Regions from separate parts of the Acinetobacter sp. ANC_7634 genome, predicted to be linked through region 2. Evidence: predicted binding sites of a transcription regulator. Region 2 holds the regulator's gene; the other holds the start of a gene.
What was found. Region 2 encodes PhoB, which activates phosphate uptake and scavenging genes when phosphate is short. Its sites were predicted from a motif close to TGTCATNAANCTGTCATAA; they were not measured.
Positions count from the first base shown of each region.

Region 1: AC1M9A_RS05960 (inorganic phosphate transporter) is a predicted target of PhoB. The motif match lies at 2,023-2,041, and genes of this name have one in related genera.

Region 1 covers NZ_JBWYIT010000003.1:201,232-205,435, forward strand. Annotated here, with positions in the region: gene AC1M9A_RS05955 (hypothetical protein) at 1-52, shown strand, start outside; gene AC1M9A_RS05960 (inorganic phosphate transporter) at 127-1,749, opposite strand; gene metH (methionine synthase) at 2,208-4,204, shown strand, end outside.
Region 2 covers NZ_JBWYIT010000002.1:72,083-76,286, reverse strand. Annotated here, with positions in the region: gene AC1M9A_RS04175 (SDR family NAD(P)-dependent oxidoreductase) at 1-157, opposite strand, end outside; gene AC1M9A_RS04170 (TetR/AcrR family transcriptional regulator) at 356-1,042, shown strand; gene phoB (phosphate regulon transcriptional regulator PhoB) at 1,271-1,981, shown strand; gene phoR (phosphate regulon sensor histidine kinase PhoR) at 1,992-3,353, shown strand; gene asd (archaetidylserine decarboxylase) at 3,396-4,204, opposite strand, start outside.

The DNA.
Region 1 (4,204 bases), on a different contig from region 2:
TGCTGAGGAAAAACTCCCCTTGAAAAAACTTTGGTCTAAATTCCAAAAATAAGTGTCATAAACAATTGATCATAAAAAAAGCGCTGATTGTTCAGCGCTTTTTTAGTCTTTAAGTATTGAATTCAATCAGGTGAACTGAAGGAACAACCAGAATAAACCACCTGACAAACAGATTGTTGCTGGCAGTGTGAAAATCCACGCTGATAAGATTGTGCGAACCATTTGGAAGTTTAAGCCCGACTTATTCGCAACCATCGTACCTGCTACAGCAGAGTTTAAAACGTGTGTTGTTGACACTGGCATACCAAAGCCATCAGCAGCAGCAATCGTTGACATTGCAACTAACTCTGCAGACATCCCCTGACCATAAGTCATGTGTTGTTTACCAATACGTTCACCAACGGTAACAACAATACGTTTCCAGCCTACCATCGTCCCTAGACCTAATGCCAATGCAGTCGCAACTTTCACCCATGTTGGAATGTATTGAAGGAATGAATCTAAGTTATCACGGTAGTTGTCCACTGTTTTTTCTTGCGCTTCAGTCATGGCAGGTAAAGCTTCTGCTTTATCTAAACGCTTGAATGCAGTCGTGCTGAGGTACATATCATTACGGAATTCAGCCACTTGATCTTCAGGAACATCTTTAATGGATGTGTAGCTTCCTACTTTTTCACCTAAATGATCCGTCAAGCTTGCCAAAGCTGGCACAACTTCAGGTGTGATTTCTTTGGTTTGGATATATGACGTGATAATTTGACGTGCTTTTTCATCTGGAATATCTTGGTGATTTGGATAAATCAAATCAGCAGTTTGAGCAGATAACTGACCAAATGTTTGGATATGTTGTTGATCTAGACTCTTGTTTAAAGAGTAAGCCAATGGCACGATCCCGATCAGAATCAACATAATCAGACCCATACCTTTTTGACCATCATTTGAGCCGTGTGCAAAACTTACACCGGTACACGTGAAAATCAAAATGGCACGAATAAGTGGCGGCGGCGGTTTATTCCCTTCTGGTGGTTGGAATAATTCCACTTGTTTCTTAAAGATTTTTTTAACCAATAAGAACAATACAGCCGCAAATGCAAAACCGATTAATGGTGAGAATAAAAGTGCTTTACCCACTTTCATCACCTGTTCCATGTCTACACCTGACGCACCATTACCTGCGTTTAAGATGTAGTTCATGATGCCCACACCTAAAATCGAACCGATCAGTGTATGAGAGCTAGAAGCAGGGATACCGAGGAACCAAGTTCCTAAGTTCCATACGATTGCGGCAATCAACATGGCAAAGACCATGGCAAAACCAGCACCTGAACCGACGTTCATAATCAATTCAACAGGCAATAGCGCGATAATACCGTAGGCAACTGCACCACTTGCGACCATTACGCCAAGGAAGTTACAGAAGCCTGCCCACATTACAGCGACAGGTGCAGATAAAGCGTTGGTATAAATAACTGTTGCCACAGCATTGGCCGTGTCATGGAAACCGTTAACGAACTCGAAACCCAATGCGATAAACAATGCCGTGGCCAACATGATCACAGCATAAAGATTTAAAGCAGGCACATGAGATAAATCAGCAGCCAACTGAAAACCAATGTAAATCAAGGTTGAAACAATCAGTGTAAGGAACACTGGCATAAAGAATTTCGGCGTTGGCACGTGAACATTCGTCGACTGCATAGGCGTTGACGATTGTGCTGAATCTGAAACTGGAGTTTGATTAGAATTCATGCAAGCAGAGAAAGAGGATAAATATCCCCTCTATTGTTCAATTTAATTATTACAATTATATGACAAAGAGCTGTCATATAAGTCATCCAAACGACACTTATTTAAGAAAATTAAACTTTAAAAACAAACAATATTCAAAATTTAACAATAATAATCAGATAGTTAATACAAAAGCCTCATCTTTAATCTTTATTTCAATCGGTAATTAAATAGATGAAATAAAGATGACATCACTGTCACATTTGTTACAACGGCAGTTATTATTACATTAGATTATGACAACATGATGAAATATAGACAGTTTCAGTTTTGATAGATTGATCATCGTAGTTGATGGATGAAATTCATCCTTAATTTTTTGGGAATAGGTTCATAAATTTTTATTTATCAGAAAAGTGGACGTAACTCTGCTAAAATATTGCACCATTATTTGTGCAGATTTTTGTGAGAGTCATTTGATGTCTACCCTCGCCACCTTAAAAGCGCTTCTTGCCAAACGTATCCTGATTATTGATGGTGCAATGGGTACCATGATCCAACGCCACAAATTGGAAGAAGCTGATTACCGTGGTGAACGTTTTGAGGATTGGGCCTACGACCTTAAGGGTAATAACGACTTATTGGTTCTAACTCAGCCACAGATTATTCAAGGCATTCATGAAGCTTATCTTGAAGCTGGTGCAGATATTATTGAAACCAACTCGTTCAATGGAACGCGTGTTTCAATGTCTGACTACCATATGGAAGATTTGGTTCCTGAGATTAACCGTGAAGCAGCTCGAATTGCCAAAGAAGCATGTAAAAAATACTCAACACCTGAAAAGCCACGTTTTGTCGCGGGCGTATTAGGACCAACGTCACGTACCACTTCAATTTCACCAAATGTAAATGATCCGGCATTCCGTAACATCACCTTTGATGAGTTAAAAGTTAACTACATTGAAGCGACTAAAGCATTGATTGAAGGTGGTGCAGACATCATCTTGATTGAAACGGTCTTCGATACCCTAAATGCCAAAGCTGCGATCTTTGCAGTGAAAGAAGTGTTTAAAGAAATTGGTTACGAACTGCCAATTATGATTTCGGGCACCATTACCGATGCATCTGGCCGTACACTCACAGGTCAAACCGCAGAAGCATTCTGGAACTCAATGCGCCATGCAGAGCCTTTATCGATTGGCTTTAACTGTGCACTGGGTGCAGATGCGATGCGTCCACACGTCAAAACCGTGTCTGACGTTGCGGATACTTTTGTATCAGCGCATCCAAACGCTGGCTTACCAAATGCCTTCGGTGGTTATGATGAAACTCCTGAAGAAACTGCAGCATTTATTAAAGAATTTGCTGAAAGTGGCTTAATTAACATTACGGGTGGTTGTTGTGGTACGACGCCAGATCATATTCGTGCGATTGCGCAAGCAGTTGAAGGTATTGCACCGCGTCAAATTCCTGAAATTGAGCCTGCATGTCGTTTAAGTGGTTTAGAACCATTTAACATTACTAAAGATTCTTTATTTGTGAACGTCGGTGAACGTACCAACGTGACAGGTTCTAAAAAATTCCTTCGTTTAATTAAAGAAGGTAACTTCACCGAAGCTTTAGATGTTGCTCGCCAACAAGTTGAAGCCGGTGCGCAAATCATCGACATCAACATGGATGAAGGGATGCTGGATTCGCAAGAAGCGATGGTACATTTCCTGAATCTGATCGCGTCTGAGCCTGATATTTCACGTGTGCCAATCATGCTTGACTCTTCTAAATGGGAGATCATTGAAGCAGGTTTGAAATGCGTCCAAGGTAAAGCAGTTGTTAACTCGATTTCCTTAAAAGAAGGTTATGACGAGTTTGTAGAACGTGCTCGCCTATGCCGTCAATACGGTGCGGCAGTGATTGTCATGGCGTTTGATGAAAACGGTCAGGCGGATACTGCTGAACGTAAAAAAGAAATCTGTAAGCGCTCTTATGATGTCTTAGTCAACGAAGTGGGTTTCCCATCTGAAGATATTATTTTTGACCCGAACGTGTTTGCGGTCGCAACAGGTATTGAAGAACACAACAACTACGGTGTGGACTTCATTGAAGCCACCGGTTGGATTAAACAAAACCTGCCAAATGCGATGGTGTCAGGCGGGATCTCAAACGTATCGTTCTCATTCCGTGGGAATGAGCCTGTTCGTGAAGCGATTCATGCGGTGTTCTTATATCACGGCATTCAACAAGGCTTAACCATGGGTATCGTCAACGCAGGTCAGCTTGCGATTTATGATGATATCGATGCTGAGCTGAAAGAAGCTGTTGAAGATGTGGTGCTGAACCGTAACCAAGGCGCAAGCGGTCAAGAAGCGACTGAAAAATTACTCGCTGTTGCGGAAAAATATCGTGGTCAAGCGGGTGCGCAAAAAGCCGAAGAAAACCTTGAATGGCGTAATGAACCTGTAGAAAAACGTCTTGAATA
Region 2 (4,204 bases):
CATTCTTCGTCAGTTCAACTGTTTCTGCTAAGCCCTTTTCATTTACGTCACTTAAAGACAAATGACAACCTTGCTTAGCCAGTAACACCGCAAGTTGTTGACCAATACCAGAACCTGCACCTGTGATTGCAGCCACTTTGTTTTTAAAATTTTTCATTGTGAATCCTTTTTTTGATTTTTATGCACCACAGCGTTGATCTGGGTCATTCATGTTCACTATAATTTTGACAATTATTATTGTCAATGTAACTATCGACCATTTTTATTGTTACTATAGGCCAATTTAGTATCTTTAGCTGATCAGTACTCTATACTGACCGCAGCATAACACTTTTATAAAAAGACTCGAATTGCTATGAACCCAGAGAACCTCACTCCATCAGAACACGAGCAAGCGATTGAAAAGCCTCCCGCAAAAGAGCGTCAATTTAAAGGGATGTCCTTAACTGAACGCAAACAAGCACGCCGTGAGAAACTTATTGAAGCGGGTATTGAAGCATATGGAACTCATGGTTTTTTCTCAGTAACCGTTAAAGATATTTGCACACAAGCGAAATTAACTGAACGTTACTTTTATGAATCTTTTAAGAAAAGTGAAAACTTATTCCAAACGATCTTTTTAGAACTGATTGAGAAGCTTCAACAAACATTAATGCAAGCTATTATGAAAGCCTCTCCTGAGCCTCTAAACATGATTGATGCAGGTCTAAATGCGTTCTTTAGTTTTTTAGAAGATGATCCGCGTACCGCTCGGATTATTTATATTGATGCAATGCTCGTCCAAGAACTTCATAATCATGCAACCATTCAAGAAACAATGGGCCGTTTCGACCGAATGATTCATGCCTTTGTCACATTAATGATGCCACATACCCATCTCACTGAAAAAGAGATCTCCTTGATTGCAACTGGTCTAAATGGCTATGTCACTCAAGTTGCTGTTCGCTGGGTAGTAGGTGGTTTTAAACTTCCACGTGCTGAGGTCGTTCAGGCATGTAAAACCGTTTTTCTCGCCCTATTGAATGATCTAATGAAAAAGTAGCATCAAATTAAGATGAAGAAATTGTGACAAATCGTAAGTAAATTTAAGATATTGATTTAATTTCAGATTAATAAATATCAATGAGACAAAATATCAGCCTAATTGTCACAAAACATTGCTATATTTAACTTCGATTTCCATCTTGCAATGATACTGTCATAATTAATCTTTGTAATAAGCCTGTCATAAATATAAAACGGTTCACCGTTCATCATAGGATATTGCGTTGTGAAAGATGACTACATTTTAATTGTCGACGACGAGCTCCCAATTCGGGAAATGATCCATACTTCTTTAGATATGGCAGGCTTTCAATGCTTGGAAGCAGAAGATGCGAAACAAGCACATCAAATGATTGTTGATCAACGTCCAGCGCTTATCCTACTCGACTGGATGTTACCGGGTGGCGTGAGTGGCGTAGATTTGTGTCGTCGCCTTAAGCGTGATGAAACACTTTCAGAAATTCCAGTCATTATGTTGACTGCGCGTGGCGAAGAAGATCATAAAGTTCAAGGTCTTGATGCTGGTGCAGATGACTATATGACGAAACCATTTTCAACACGTGAGTTGGTATCCCGTATTAAAGCAGTGTTAAGACGTGCAAATGCGTTAAATGGCGAAAAAACCATTGATGCAAATGGCTTAATTCTTGACCCAGTAAGCCAACGTGTCAGCTATAATCAAAATATTCTTGATATGGGGCCAACAGAATATCGTCTATTGGCATTCTTTATGACTCATCCAGAACGTGCCTATACCCGTGCTCAATTACTTGATCAGGTATGGGGTGGAAATGTGTATATTGAAGACAGAACCATCGACGTCCATATCCGTCGCTTACGTAAGGTGCTCGAACCTTATGGTGCAGACCGTTATGTTCAAACTGTGCGTGGTACTGGCTATCGTTTTTCAACACGAGCTGATGTTGCTTTAGGTTAATTTAGATTTTATGTACGAACCCTACCCCGTCCCAGAATTGGCACGTGAACATCAAAAGTTTCTATATAGCAGTTTATGGACTTTTGCCAAGCAAGACTTACGTTTACTGGTATTTCTACTGATTATTGCGGGCTGTATCGGGTTAGGGATTGGCTATCTTTGGATATGCTTAGGCATTGCCTGTCTCATATTTTTTGGTATCCAATTACGCTCATTATATTTAGTCAATGATTGGATTTCGAATCGTCCTTACGATGTACCACCAAATTTAAATGGAATCTGGGGGGCATTACTGTTCAATGTATATCGGGCTCAACGCCAAGAACGTATTGTTCAGTCTGAAATGGTTGGACTGATCGATCGAACTCAATCTTCTCTCGTGGCTTTATCAGAAGCGATTATTCTTACGGATGATTCCCATCAAATCGAATGGTGGAATCCTGCTGCGGAAAAGTTATTTGGCATTCAAGCTGTTGATCGTGGCCGCAACCTGCTCACGATTATTCGCCAGCCAGATTTTATTGAATATTTTCATAATACCCATCAAGCACCAGATGGTGTAAAAATTAAATTGGTGAACCATGATAATAAGTACGCGCAAATCAAACTGACTCGCTTTGGCAATGAAAGTCGCCTCTTAGTTGCGCACGACATTACGCGTATGAAAAATCTCGAGCAAATGCGTTCAGATTTTGTTGACAATATTTCACATGAATTAAGAACACCACTCACAGTGTTAAGTGGGTATATCGAAACATTCACAGATCAAGAAGATATCAATCCGCGTTGGAAACGTGCCTTTGAACAAATGCAATCGCAAACTAAACGCATGAATGCATTGGTCAATGATCTTTTGCTTTTGTCTCGTTTAGAAAATGAAAAACAAATTGCGAAAAATCAAATTATCGAAATGCCAAGTTTAATGAACCATCTGTTTGATGATGCGCAAGCTTACAATATTGATTATGGTCATACACTTAACCTTGATATAGACAGCCACTGTGACTTAATTGGTTCAGATATGGAATTGGCGAGTGCATTTAGCAACTTAATTACCAATGCCATAAAGTACACCCCGAAAGGTGGCACCATCACCATCGGCTGGCATGATGATGGAGAACGTGGCTATTTTTCTGTTCAGGATACTGGTATTGGAATTGATCCAAAACACTTACCGCGTTTAACTGAGCGTTTTTATCGTGTGGATAGTGCACGCAGTCGTCAAACAGGTGGTACTGGTTTAGGCCTTGCCATCGTTAAGCACGTACTTATGCAACATGGCGCACATATTGAAATCGAGTCGAAAGAAAACGAAGGCTCTACATTTATTGCCGTGTTTCCCAAAGAACGCTTGTATAAAATGCACGAATAAAAAAAAGCGCCTTAGGCGCTTTTTTTTATTCAAAAGATATACTCAAATAAGATGACCCAACGCTTCACCCATTACTACAGTTGAGTTCGCCTTAAATGCTTGGTCCCATTGCATTTTATCTTTCTCAAACAAAACTACAGCCGTTGAACCCAAATAAAAACGTCCGAGCTCATCACCTTTTTCAAGTTTCATCGCATGATGGTTCAGCTCTAAGCGACCTGTTGGTTTTACTTTACCTGTCGCAACAGTTTCAATTCCAGCAACAATCATTGCGCCAACTAAAACAACAGCCATACGACCAATATCAGTATCGAATAAACATACCATTCGTTCATTACGTGCAAACAAACCCGGAATATTTTCAGCTGTAGTTTGGTTGACTGAAAATAATTCACCTGGAATATATAAAGTTTCAGTCAATGTACCAGAATAAGGCATATGCACACGATGATAATCACGCGGTGATAAGTACACTGTTGCAAATTCACCATTTTTGAATGGTGCTGCCAATTGAGGATCACCAATTAACTTTTCAACTGAAAAGCTTTGACCTTTTGCCTGAAAAATATCGCCCTCATTGATTTTACCCAATTGTGAAATTGCACCGTCTGCAGGTGACACGACACTTTTAGGATTAGGATCAATTGAACGAACGCCTGTTTTCAAAGAGCGAGTGAAAAACTCATTAAAGGATTTAAATTTCAAGGCATTTTGTTGCTCAGCAATTGACATATCAATGCCATATTTTGCTTTAAATGCTTGAATGACAACATTCTTTAATACTGGGTTTTCACTGGCTGCGACTTTACCCACCAAACGGCTGAGTTTTTGTTGCGGGACGATTTGCTGCG